Maricaulis maris: one gene and its partner. The protein of the gene in region 1 binds, or shares a complex with, the protein of each later gene. Links are inferred from orthologs where the notes say so. Each region holds a gene or a part of one and is shown on either strand. Other genes may lie near its edges.

Region 1 (7,796 bases):
CGGAAAAGAAACGGACGACGTGATTGTCGCCGGGATTGTTGAGGTCCACAGCGAGCTGGGTCCGCTCGGTCAGACTGGCCTGGGCACAGGCCACTGGCAGCACGGATATGCCGGCCAGCATGACCGCCAGAAAGCGGGAGGATGGGCGCGCCGGACGGCCCGAAAGGATGGCTTTGATACGCATTTCTCGATGTCTCCTGTCATCGGGACCGAAGGCCGATACCAGCTGGGCCGGACTTCGCATCATGGTGATAAGCGTCGCCGCATAGGGCTTGCGCTCTGCGCCCCCCAGCGCCTCCAGACTTTCCGCATCGCAATCGATCTCGCGGGCTTCATGCAGTTCATGTTCAATCCGGCGCAGCGGCCAGTGGAACCACAGCAGCGCCAGCAGCGCCGCGCCGATAAGACGGTCCTGCTCATCGCCGCGCCGGTAGTGGACCAGTTCATGGGTCAGCGCATAGCGGCTGGCCGAGGTGTCATCGAGCAGCGCAGGCGAGGCGAGAATGACCGGTGTCCACCCGGTCAGCAGGGGCGAGGCAAGCCCGTCCCGCAGGCGGAAGTCCGGCGTCTCGACACCCACGCGTGCGGCCAGGATCGAGAGGTAGTCCTGGGCCATTCCGGGAGCCTCGCGGCTGTCCGCCAGCAAGAGCTTGCGGCGGACATGGCGCATGAAAGATCGGCCGAGGGCGACCAGCAGGCCTGCGAGATAGAGCACCGCAAGCACCAGACGCCAGTCGGTCGCCAGCAATCCGGCCAGCGGATCCGCCGCCGGCAGCGCCGCAGCCGCCAATCCGGGCGAGACGCCGGGTCCCATGGGCAGCGGGGCGTGCATCGGCTGGGTCGACATCTCGGGTATAGCGTAGATGACCGGCGCCAGCAGGAGCGGCGCGACAGCCGCCCAGCGTCCGGCCCGCCACAAGCCGGTCCCGCCATGGCCTCGACGCATGTGCCAGCCGGCAAAGACCAGCGCCAGGAGGCCGGACACAACCGACAATGCCGCGCCGACAAGGATGGCATCCAGCAAACCGGTCATTGCCCCTCTCCCTTGCCGGTCTCGTCAGACATTTCGAGCAGGGCAGTGAGCGCCTGCGCCTCCTCTTCGGAAAACAGGCGGCTTCCGGCGAAGGTGGTGGCCGGCAGGGGCCCGTCCATATCCAGGACATTGGCCGCGAAGTCGCGGATCAGCCGCCCCATCAGGGTGACTTTCTCGACCCGGGCCTCGAACACGGACAGCCCGTGCACATCCTGTCGTGCGACCAGGCCTTTCTCGGTCATCCGGGCCAGCAGGGTCCGCGTCGTCGAGTAGGACCAGCCGGTCGCGGCCGCGATGCCGTCCTGGACTTCGCGCGCCGACTGCGGGCCCGCGGTCCATAAATGCTTGAGAACGGCCAGTTCGGCCTGGGATGGGGCAATCGCGGTCATACGGTCTCTCCCGTCGGCAATATCGACGTCTGGATCTCGCGTCGCAGCGCAAATGCTACAACTGTCACATAACGCTACACGCGTAACACGCGCTGTCAAGCGGCCGCGATGCTTGACGGGTCCGGACCGGCGCATTCTAACTGTGGGCATGTCTGATCCAGCACGCACCGACACGACAATCTGGGTGGTCTCCGACGGTCGCCGCGGGATCGAGAACCAGGCGCTCGGCCTCGCCGAGGCGGCGCAGCGTGCGTTGCCGCACAGCACCCGCGTCGAGCGGGTGGTCGCGCGCAAGGACGGCTTCGTCACGCTTCCGGCGCTGTCCCGGCCGGACATCTGGATCGGCTGCGGCCGCGCCGCCGTCCCGCTGGCCCGCCGGCACAAGCGGATCTTCCCGGACTGCGTCTTTGCCTATGTCCAGGACCCGCGCACCCGGCACGATGATTTCGACCTGATCGCCGCGCCCGCGCATGACCGCCTGACGCGACCCAACGCCGTCACCATGATCGGGTCTCCCAATCGCATCACCGACGAGGCGCTGATCGCCGCGCGCGATGCGTTCACGGCACAACTCGATCCGCTGCCCGGAAAGCGGGCCGCCATCCTGATTGGCGGCCATTCAAAGCGCTTCAAACTGGACGGCGCAAGCCTGCGCTATCTGATCGCCCGGCTCGACAGTCTGGAAGCGCAGGACGTGTCGCTGATGATCACGGTCTCCCGACGGACCCCGCCCGCCGCCCGCAAGCGACTGCGCGAGCACTTCGCGGGCCGCGACAGGGTCTGGTATTTCGACGGTGAGGGCGAGAACCCCTATTTCGCCTTCCTCGCGGCGGCAGACTGGATTTTCGTCACGGAAGAATCCACCAACATGCTGGTCGAGGCCTGCGCGACCGGTACGCCGGTCTACGTCCTGCCGCTGTCCGGCACGCCGGGAAAGTTTGCCCGCCTGCACGCCGACCTTGAGGCGTACGGCGCCGTACGCCCCTATCTCGGACGGCTTGAAACCTGGCAATACCCGCCCTTGCAGGAAACCCGCCGGATCGCGGACATCCTGCTCGACCGGTTCCGGCAGACCCGGCTCGCGCTTCGCCGGGAGGCCGCCTGATGTCGGCACCGCTCGCTTGTCTCAGCCTTTCCTCGGAGTGATCATGACCCTGCAGGACGACGCCGCCATTGTGGCGCGCCATGAAAATGTCTGGCTGGCCAGCCAGCCAAGCCCGAGTGATGTCGAGGCCTGGGCCGACGCCGGCGCGCGGACAGTCATCAACTCACGGACACCGGAAGAGACAGCCAGCCTGCCTTTCGATCTGGCGGCCGCGGTCGAGGCGCGCGGCATGCGCTATGTCGAAATGCCGATCGGCGGACCCTATGGCGCAGACCCGTCACTGACCTCGGCCCTCGCCGGGATACTCGCCAGCAGCGAAGGCCCGGTGGTCATGCACTGCCGGTCCGGGACACGGTCGGCCCATCTCTATGCCGCGCATCTGATCGCGACCGATCAGGCCGGTGATGACCCGTTTGACACCATGAACTGGCCGGGTGGCCGCGACGCCAGCATGGTCAGGGCCCTGCTGCCGCCACCCGGCGAATAGCCGGGCTGCAAGGACGGCTGCAAAGGCTGGCAGGAAATCTCCGGGCAATTGCCTATATAGACACCACACCCCGACTCGGGGGCACTGCCCCCTCGCATCACTTTGAGGTTCGACCATGTCCGAGACGCGTCACAAGCGCCTGATCATCATTGGCTCCGGCGCAGCCGGCTACACCGCCGCCATCTATGCCGCGCGGGCCATGCTGGAGCCGACCCTGATCGCCGGCCTGCAGCCGGGCGGCCAGCTGACCATCACCACCGATGTCGAGAATTACCCCGGTTTCGCGGACGTCATCCAGGGCCCCTGGCTGATGGACCAGATGCGCGAACAGGCCGAGAAAGTCGGCACGGAAATGATCTCCGACATCATCGTCGAAGCCGACCTCAAGAGCCGCCCCTTCGTGCTCAAGGGCGATAGCGGCACGGTCTACACCGCCGACAGTGTGATCATCGCCACCGGCGCCCAGGCCAAGTGGCTGGGCCTCGAGAGCGAGCAGAAATTCCAGGGCTTTGGCGTCTCGGCCTGCGCCACCTGCGACGGTTTCTTCTACCGCGGCAAGGACGTCGTTGTCGTCGGCGGCGGCAATACCGCCGTCGAGGAAGCGCTCTTCCTGACCAATTTTGCCTCCAAGGTCACGCTGGTTCACCGCCGCGACAGCCTGCGCGCCGAGAAGGTGATGCAGGACCGTCTGTTCAAGCACCCGAAGATCGAGGTGGTCTGGGACAGCGAAGTCGAGGAAGTCCTGGGCGACAGTGACCCCGCCGGCGTGACCGGTGTGCGGGTCAAGAACGTCAAGACCGGCGCCACGACCGACATCCCGGCACACGGCTTCTTCGTCGCCATCGGCCACGCCCCCGCGACCGAGCTCTTCCTTGAGCAGCTGGAAACCAAGGATGGTGGTTATCTGGTCGTCGAGCCGGGCACGCCCAAGACCTCCATCCCCGGCGTGTTCGCCGCCGGCGATGTCACCGACGATGTCTACCGGCAGGCTGTCACGGCTGCCGGCATGGGCTGCATGGCGGCGCTTGAAGCGGAACGCTACCTGGCATCCCAGGAATAGGACAGTCTACCCCCCCTGACGGGAGATCCCCATGCTGACACGCGAAATCGGACAGAGCGGCATTGCCGTCAATGCCATCGGGCTGGGCTGCATGGGTCTGTCGGAGTTCTATGGACCGGCCATAGAGACCAAGGCCGGCGTGGCGCTCCTGCACGCGGCCATTGAGGCCGGGGTCAATCATTTCGACACGGCGCAGCTCTACGGCATGGGCGCCAATGAACGGCTGCTCGGGGACGCCTTTCACGACCGCCGCGACAAGGTCGTCATCGCGACCAAGTTCGGTCCCGTCCGTGACAAGACGACCGGCGCCTTCCTTGATGTCGACGGGTCAGAGACGAATATGCGCTCGGCAATCGAGGACTCCCTGCGTTTCCTCAGGACCGACCATGTCGACCTGTATTACCTGCACCGGGTCGACCTGAAGACCCCGATCGAGGAGACCGTCGGCGCGATGGCCAAGCTGGTCGAAGAGGGCAAGGTGCGCGCGCTCGGCCTGTCCGAAGCCTCGGCCGAGACCCTGCGGCGGGCTCATGCGGTCCATCCCATCGCCGCGCTGCAGTCGGAATACTCCATCTTCTCGCGCGATATCGAGGATGGATCCCTCAAGGCGGTCGACGAGATCGGGGCATCCCTGGTGGCTTATTCTCCGCTCGGCCGCGGTCTGTTGACGGGCCGCTTCACGCCTGACTACACGCCCGGGAAGGGTGATTTCCGGGCTGGCGCCAGCCAGCCACGCTTCGAGGCAGAAGCCCTCAAGGCCAATCTCGAACTGGTCGAAGAGGTCAAGGCGATTGCTGCGGCGCGCGAGACCAATCCGGCCCAGATCGCCATCGCCTGGGTGCTGGGACGGGCAGACAATATCCTCACCATTCCGGGCACGACCAAGCTCGCCAATCTGCAATCAAACCTCGCCGGAGCACAGATCGCGCTGACGAACGACGAAACGGCGCGGCTCAACGCGCTCGCGGATCATGTGAAAGGCGCCCGTTATCCGGCAAGCCGTGCGAGCAATATCAACGCCTGATAGACGCGTCCAACCGGCACAGAGGTGGAATTTATTTAACGCGCATCCCCCTTGTCTTGGCATTTTACGCCGCTAGTTTCGCCGCCATCAAAACGCGCCTCTGGCGCCCGTGCTTTGAGTGGAGCAACCGCATGCGTCGTATTTTCCTGGCTGGCATCGCCCTGATGGCCTTCACGGTCACCCCCGCAAGCCTCGCCCAGGTCCAGGTTGCGCCGGATCTGAGCGTGTTTGCTGAATATAACGACGACTCCAACATGGTCATCGACCATGAGGGCTGGAGCGTGATCCTGCGCGGTATCGTGCTCAATGTCCCGCCGATGGATCGCGATCCGGAACGCACCCGCCCGGTCCAGACCGGCACGCGGATCAATACGGCGAACACGACCCGCTATCGCCATGAGAGCAATCGCATCGTTTATCACGTGATGAATGATGAATACCGCGAAGGCATCACCTTCCTGCGCGAGGACCTTGAGGCCCTGCCGTCGCAGATCGGCGGTCTCGATCGTCTCAATCGCGATGAGCAACTGGCCTACTGGTTCAACCTCTACAACGTCACGATCATCGAGCAGACCATGCTGAATTATCCGGTTCGCTGGATCAATCGCATGGAAGCCTACGGGACCGACGAGAATGTCTTCGACGCCAAGATCCTCGAGGTCGAGGGCCAGCGTCTCAGCCTCAACGATATCCGCCACGGCATTGTCTACGCCAACTGGGACGACCCGCGCGTGATGTATGGCTTCTTCAACGGCTCCGTCGGCAGCCCGGAGCTGCGCCGCTCGGCCTATACCGGTGCCGGTATCTGGCAACAGCTCGACGCGACCGCGCGCGAATTCGTCAACGCCCTGCGCGGTGTCGAAGTCAGTCAGCGCGAGCTGCGGGTGTCCGAGGCCTATGACGAGGCCCGTGTGCTGTTTCCCGACTTCGAAACCGATCTTCGCGCCCACCTTCTGCGCTTTGCCAATGAGGAGACCGCCGAGCAATTGCGTGACGACCGCCCGGTCGCGGCCACCGTCTCCGACTGGCAGGTTGCCGACATGATCAATGGCTCGCGGCGCTGTACCGGCGTGGCCGGTCCATCGACCATGGCCTCCTACGCCTTTGGCAGCGACCCGCAGAGCCAGCCGACCGGTGTCGTCGCCAATTGCGCGACCATGCCGACCAATGCCGCAATCCTGATGTCGGCGGTTCGCGAGCGCCGGATCGAGCTGCTCAATGAAGGCCGCTATGGTGAAGTCTTCACCATTGATCTGCCGACGCTGGACACCGGTAGCTCGACCGACGCGGACGCGTCCGAAACCGCGGACGAGGACGGCACCGAGTAGTACGCTCGCGATTTGCGGCTTTCCGGATAGACTGCCCCAAACCGATTCCGTACGGGGAGATGCCGGGGCATGGACTGGGACAAGCTGAAAACCTTTCACGCGGCCGCACAGGCCGGGTCCCTGACCAAGGCGGCCGACATGCTCGGCCTGTCGCAATCGGCTGTCAGCCGGCAGATTGCCGCGCTTGAGGATGATCTGGGCGTGACGCTGTTTCACCGTCACGCCCGGGGCCTCATCCCTACGGAACCGGGCAATCTGCTTTACAGCGCCGCCCATGAAATCGCCTCGAAGGTGGCCATCGCCGAAGCGCATGTCCACGACGCGCGCGATGAACCCTCCGGCGAACTCAAGGTCACGGCGCCGACCGCGCTCGGCGCCATCTGGCTGGCACCACGCCTCGCCGAGTTCCACGACGAATACCCCAATATCCGGATCCGGCTGATGCTGGACGATCATGAGCTGGACCTGGCAGGTCTCGAGGCCGAGGTCGGCATCCGGCCCTGGCCATCGACCCAGAATGACCTCGTCCAGCGCAAGCTCCTGTCGGTGCGCCAGCACCTCTATGCCAGCCACGCCTATATCGAGCGCCACGGCTCGCCCAGCACCCCGGCCGAGCTGGATGATCATGCCATCATCTATTACGGCCCGCCGCAGCTGGCACCGATCCCGGGACTGGACTGGGCGGCGAAGGCCGGCCGCGAAGACGGCGCCGCGCCGCGTCCCGCGGTGATCGAGGTCAATACGATCTATGGCGTGATGAAAGCCGTTGAGGCGGGCATGGGCATCGCAGCCCTGCCGGACTATGTCGCGCGCGAGAACCAGAAGCTCACGCGGGTCCTGCCCGAGCTCGATGGTCCGGATTTCGAGGTCTACTTCGTCTATCCCAGCGAACTGCGCGGTTCACGCCGCATCGTCGCCTTCCGGGATTTCCTCATCGAACAGGCGCGTCGCTGGCAGAGCTAGCCACATTTCCGCCATGCACCACGCCGGAAATCAGGGACTTGGACCGGGCAGGATGGGCGTCCGCGTCCATGCATGGCAACAATGTGGCAACGCGTCCTTTTTGCATATCTGACATGAAGCGATAGCGCTTCCGCCGATCCGGATAATCGCACATATATCCCCCCGACGCGGCGAGTACGCCGCTGCTCAGATCTCCCCATCTGAGTATTGCGCGCCCCTCCTCCCCATTTGGGCGCGCAGCATCGCGCCGGGTCCCTCTCCTCCCCTTTAGGACCCGGCGCCATATTCTTCGGGCTACCCCGGCCCAACAAACAATGACTGCCCCGGCTCCCCCAAGCCGGGGCATTTTTTGTTCCGCGCAAGAAAAAGCCCCGGTGCGAGGCACCGGGGCATTTCTCGGCGATCCG
Region 2 (5,363 bases), 2.1 Mb from region 1 along the record:
GATTACGGGGATTTTGATCATCTCGCCCGTCGCGGCGAGTGGGCTTCTGCCGGTGGTGAAAGCCCGGAGGGCGAGCGATGACCGAAGCCCGTTTCGATCCGGCCATCCTTGCGGCTGCCAGCGCTGCCCAGAAGCGGGCTGCCCTGCCTGAGGCAAGCGTCTTCGTCGAGGCCAATGCCGGGTCCGGCAAGACCCGCGTCCTCGTCGACCGCGTGATCAATCTCCTGCTCGCAGGGCACAAGCCCGAGACGATCCTCTGCGTCACCTACACCAAGGCCGCTGCCGCCGAGATGAAGGAGCGCCTGTTCAAGCGTCTCGGAGACTGGTCGGTGACACCCGACGAGGAGCTGGGCCGCCAGCTCGACGCCTTGCTTGGCCCGGGCCGGGCGGCGCGCGATCTGGATACGGCCCGCAAGCTCTTTGCCCAGGCACTCGAAACGCCGGGCGGACTGAAGATCCAGACCATCCACGCCTTCTGTGAAGGGCTGCTCCGCCGCTTTCCGCTCGAGGCAGGGGCCCCGCCGGGCTTTGATACGCTCGATGACGCTGCCGCGGGCAAGGCGATGGACACGGCACGGCGCTCGGTGCTGGCCTCCTTGTCCCGCGCGGACGTCGCCACGCTGATCGAGGCCGGCGGACCCGATGCGATCAATACCATCCTGCGCTGGGCGCGGGCCAAGCGGCATGACTTCGCCGAGACCTGTGAGGCGGCGGGCGGCGTTGAAGCGTTGGAGGCTCGGCTCTGGTCCGTGCTGGACTTGCCGGTCGGCAGCGATCCGGAGAGTCTCAAACGGGACATCATGGCTGCCATGCCGCGTGCTGAGGTCGAAGCCGCCGCTCATGCCATGTGTCATGAGGGCGCGATCAACGATACCAAGCGCGGCGATATCCTCAATCTTGCGCTCTCTGCGGGGACATCGGGCCTCGCCTTCGACACGTATTTGACGGCGTTCTTCACGGTGAAAGGACCGCGTGTGAAGGCCCTGGCCACGGGGACTATCTCGAAGCCGTATCCGCACATCCTGTCATTGCTGGAAGCCGAAGCAGACCGACTCGAGGCGGCGCGTGACACGATCCAGCGTGCCGCGATAGCCCAGGCGAGTGCGGTGGCGCTGCAGGTCACCGATCGCTTCACCCGGGCCTATAGCCAGGCGCTGGAACACAGTCGGGCTCTCGATTTTGACGATCTTGTCCGCCTCGCTGGTCTCCTGCTGGCCCCCGAGAACCCGTTTTCCGGCTGGGTTGGCTACAAGCTCGACGGCATGCTGGCCCATGCCCTGATCGACGAGGCCCAGGATACGGCGCCGCGCCAGTGGGACATGATCCGCGGCCTGACTGCCGAGTTCTTCGCCGGCGAAGGCGCGCGCGAGCTTGACCGGACGCTGTTTGTGGTCGGCGACGAGAAACAGTCGATCTATTCTTTCCAGGGCGCGGAACCGGCGCGTTTTCTGGCGGAAGGCGATCATCTGGCGGCTTCGGCGGCGTCGGTGGAACTGCCCTTTGAGCGGCCGGGTCTGGACGTCTCCTTCCGCTCGGCACCGGAAATCCTCGCCGCTGTGGATCAGGCGTTCGCCGCGAAGATCCCGGCCCCGGAAATGAAATTCCAGGCCGGGGCGACAGCCCTGCCGTTTGCGCGCTATCAGGGGCATCGCGCGGCGCGTTCCGGCACGCCGGGCTGTGTCGAGCTATGGCCGGCCATTCCCAAGCCGGAAAAGGTCGAGGAGGGGTCGATCTTCGACCCGGTCGATCAGCGTGCCCGCGGCAGCTCGCGCGATGTGCTGGCCCGGACCGTGGCCGACGAGATCGCTGCCATGATCGCACGCGGCGATGCGGTCTGGGAGGAAAAGGGCGGACGCTTCACACCGCGCCCGGTCCGGCCCGCCGACATTGCCATCCTCGTCTGGCGCCGTACCGGCGGGTTTTTCGAGGAGGTGATCCGTCAGCTCAAGCTGAAAGGCGTGCCGGTCGCCGGGGCGGATCGCATGGTGCTGCGTGAGCAGACGGCGGTGAAGGACATGCTGGCCCTGGGCCGTTTCGCCATGACGTCCGGGGACGATCTCGCCCTCGCGGAGGTCCTGCGCTCACCGCTCTTTGATCCGGTCAGCGACGACCAGCGCGGCATTGACGAACAGGCGCTCTATGATCTGGCGCGGTCGCGTACGGATCTGAAGCGGCGCGGGACCCTGTGGAATGCACTCTTCACCAGCGGGGACCCGCGTTTCGCCGATGCCAAGGCGGCGCTGACCGAATTGCGGGATCAGGCCGACAAGACCCGGCTCTATGACCTGTTCACCGGTTTCCTCAATGCCCGAACGCCAACCGGCGAGACTCGCTGGGCGCGGATCTATGCCCGTCTCGGCGAGGAGGCGCGCGACCCGCTGCAGGAATTCCTCGCGCGGGCTCTGCAGCACGAGCGCGAGGATGGCGGTGCGCTGGCCAGCTTTATCGCCCGGATTGATGGCGAGGAAACCCAGATCAAGCGCGAGATGAACCCCGATCGCGACGAGGTCCAGGTCATGACCGTGCACGCGTCCAAGGGGCTGGAACGTCCGGTGATCATTCTGCCGGATACCACGCGTAGCCCGCTGACCGGCAAGTCCGACCCGATTTTCGCCCATCCCGATTGCGGTCTGTTGTGGTCGCCGCGCAAGGCGGAAGACCCGGAGATCGTCGAGACCCTGCGCGCCGAGAGCGAGAACCGCCAGCTCTCGGAACATGGCCGGCTCCTCTATGTCGCCCTGACCCGCGCCCGTGATCGCCTGATCGTCTGCGGATGGCGGCAAGGGCAGGGCGAGCTCGGCCAGATCGCCGAGCACAGCTGGTACACGCAGCTCGCCGAGGCCTGGCAGGGAGAGGGTTGGACGGAATTTGAAACCCCGGTTGCGGCTCATGTCGAGGGGGCTGAGCCCGGCCTGCGCTACGGGCCTCCACCGGTGGCCCTCGGGACCGACGAAACCACCCGCCGGGCACCGGCAGCGATCCCGTCCTGGGCCTGCACCCCCGCGCCGACCGAGACCGGCCAGATCCTGAGCGCGGCGCCGTCCAGCCTGCTGGCCGATGCGGACAGTGAGCCGGCCGTGCTGTCGCCGCTCTCTGATCCGGGCGGACACCGGTTCCGGCGCGGCGATGTCATCCACAAGCTGCTGCAGACCCTGCCCGATCTTGCGCCTGATCGCCGTCGGGGCGCGGCGGAGCGCTTTGTCGCGGCGCAGCCGGACATATCCAACGCGGACAAGGCGCAGATCGTCACCGAGACGCTGGGTATTCTTGACCATCCTGAGTTTGCGCCACTGTTTGGTCCGGGCAGCCGGGCCGAGGTCTCGCTGGTCGGGCATGCGCCGGGCCTGCCGGCCAACACGATCGTACGCGGGCAGGTCGACCGGCTCGTCGTGACGGATGATGAAGTGCTGATCATCGACTACAAGACCAACCGTCCGCCCCCGATCGAGCTTGCTGCAGTGGCGAGAATCTATCTCGGTCAGATGGCTACCTATCGCGCCCTTCTGCGGGCGGTTCATCCGGAGAAATCCGTACGTTGCGCCCTGCTCTGGACCGACGCTGCACGCTTGATGGAACTCCCTGACCCCTTGCTCGATACGGTCTTCGACGCGGGAGCGGCTTGACGAGCGGCCTCGCCGTCCTTACCTCACGCGCCAGCAACGGAATCCGCCCCCGCGGATTCGTCCCAACCAAGGAGTGTCCCATGGCGACCAAAGCGGTCAGCGATGAATCCTTCGAGACTGATGTGATCAATGCCAGCGGCCCGGTCCTTGTGGACTTCTGGGCGGAATGGTGTGGTCCGTGCAAACAGATTTCCCCGGCTCTCGAAGAGATCGCCGAAGAGATGTCCGGTGCGCTGACGGTCGCCAAGGTCAATATCGACGATCATCCGATGACGCCGGGCAAGTACGGCGTGCGCGGTATCCCCACGCTGATGATCTTCAAGGACGGTCAGGTCGTCGCCACGAAAGTCGGCGCCATGGCCAAGGGCAAGATCGCCGAATGGGTCCAGGACACAATCTGATCGGTTTCCGATCCAGACTCCTGATCGAAGAACGGGCCCCTGCATCCACAGGGGCCCGTTTTCTTATGGCCGGGCCAGATCGAGGGCCGTCTGGAGCGCGCTCTCCGCGTCCTGCGGCATGTCGGGTGTCAAACCAACTCCTTCTATCCGGCCACTGGCGAGGGAGTAATAATCGGCAATCGGCAGGTAGAGCTGGAATCCACCGGGCATGTCGTAAACCCGCTGGGACAGCATTTCGCCGGCCGTGCCTTGACCGATCAGGATCGCGCGCCCTGATGCCCTGAGCGCATCGGCCGCAATCTCGGCGGCGCTGGCGGTGTGCTCACTGATGAGGACATAGACCGGTCCGCCATAATGGGGCCCGTCGGGGGTGAGGCGCGCCAGGGTCAGGTCATTGGCCTGGGCAGAGTCCCAGAAGTCGCGGATCGACCATCCGGTCCAGGGCGCGATGGTTGTGACATCCTGTGGCCCGGGGGCCCGATCCATGTGCGCGTTCCAGCCCTGGGACACGAAGACGCCAATATCCAACGGGGTCTCCAGCACATGTTCGACCAGCGGCTTGAAGGCAAACATCCCCCCGCGATTGGCGCGCAGGTCGATGATGAGGGCTGCGGTGTCACGCGTTGCAATCTCGTCATAGGCCGCCTCGATCTGTTCGATCGTGTCGACCCCCATCATTGTGTTGACGGTCAGCACGGCAATGTCGCCGTCCCAGCTCAGCGCGGCACCGTTTCCGACGCGCAGCTGATCAACCCAGTCAGTGATGGCCTCGGCGTTGCGGCCTTCTTGGCGAAGGTCGACGTGCGAGAAGGGTCCCGTCTCCCAGATGGTCTCGAAACCCGCGCGGAATTCATCGTCAGTCGTCGCCGTTTCCGCCAGTGCCCGCACAGCCTGTGTGACCGCCTCATAGGCGGGGCTGTCCAGTTCCGCGGGGTTGTAGTGATGGGCGTGCATGGTGGTGTCTATGGCTTCTGCAAGGGCGACATAGTCGGTTTCGACCGTCGCCGTTTGCGCGACGCCCTGTCCGGCGAAGGACAAGGCGAGCAGCGAGGCTGCGAAAAGCAGGGTGCGGGGCATCAGGGCATCCAGTCAGAGCTGTTGAGCGATGGACCTGTGATGCCAGTGATGGGTGGATTGGATGCAGTACGCGCCGGAGCGCTGCCCGGGCGTTGACCTCAGCCCGGGGTGATGTGCGGTGGTTCATCCCCGAGTGCCAGTGCTTCGCCGACAAGGTAGAGCGACCCGCTGATCAGGATTCGCGGTGAGGGGTGTTCCTTGATCGCGTTCTTCATGGCCGCGATCAGCCCGGCGGCTGTGCTGGCTTCGAGACCGGTGCGGG

What was found. Proteins that work in one complex are often made in the same cells at the same time.
Region 2: the proteins of trxB (region 1) and trxA are in contact, whole or in part, in a crystal structure (PDB 1F6M), measured with the Escherichia coli proteins. The link is inferred for Maricaulis maris from one-to-one orthologs.

The regions. Positions count from the first base shown.
Region 1 is NZ_AP027270.1:2,269,048-2,276,843, forward strand. What follows is about bases 2,204-5,101. They hold trxB (thioredoxin-disulfide reductase), read left to right. Parts: upstream 2,204-3,129; coding sequence 3,130-4,074; downstream 4,075-5,101. Other genes in these bases: AAA969_RS10745 (mitochondrial fission ELM1 family protein), read left to right, coding at 2,204-2,527; AAA969_RS10750 (beta-lactamase hydrolase domain-containing protein), read left to right, coding at 2,571-3,014; AAA969_RS10760 (aldo/keto reductase), read left to right, coding at 4,106-5,098. Also shown: AAA969_RS10735 (M23/M56 family metallopeptidase), read right to left, coding at 1-1,033; AAA969_RS10740 (BlaI/MecI/CopY family transcriptional regulator), read right to left, coding at 1,030-1,422; more of AAA969_RS10745, read left to right, coding at 1,571-2,203; AAA969_RS10765 (DUF547 domain-containing protein), read left to right, coding at 5,230-6,426; AAA969_RS10770 (LysR family transcriptional regulator), read left to right, coding at 6,496-7,389.
Region 2 is NZ_AP027270.1:127,131-132,493, forward strand. The notes cover bases 2,449-5,363. They hold trxA (thioredoxin TrxA), read left to right. Parts: upstream 2,449-3,703; coding sequence 3,704-4,024; downstream 4,025-5,363. Other genes in these bases: addA (double-strand break repair helicase AddA), read left to right, coding at 2,449-3,623; AAA969_RS00645 (S41 family peptidase), read right to left, coding at 4,088-5,101; AAA969_RS00650 (folylpolyglutamate synthase/dihydrofolate synthase family protein), read right to left, coding at 5,200-5,363. Outside these bases: double-strand break repair protein AddB, read left to right, coding at 1-81; more of addA, read left to right, coding at 78-2,448. UniProt on the Escherichia coli protein: Participates in various redox reactions through the reversible oxidation of its active center dithiol to a disulfide and catalyzes dithiol-disulfide exchange reactions.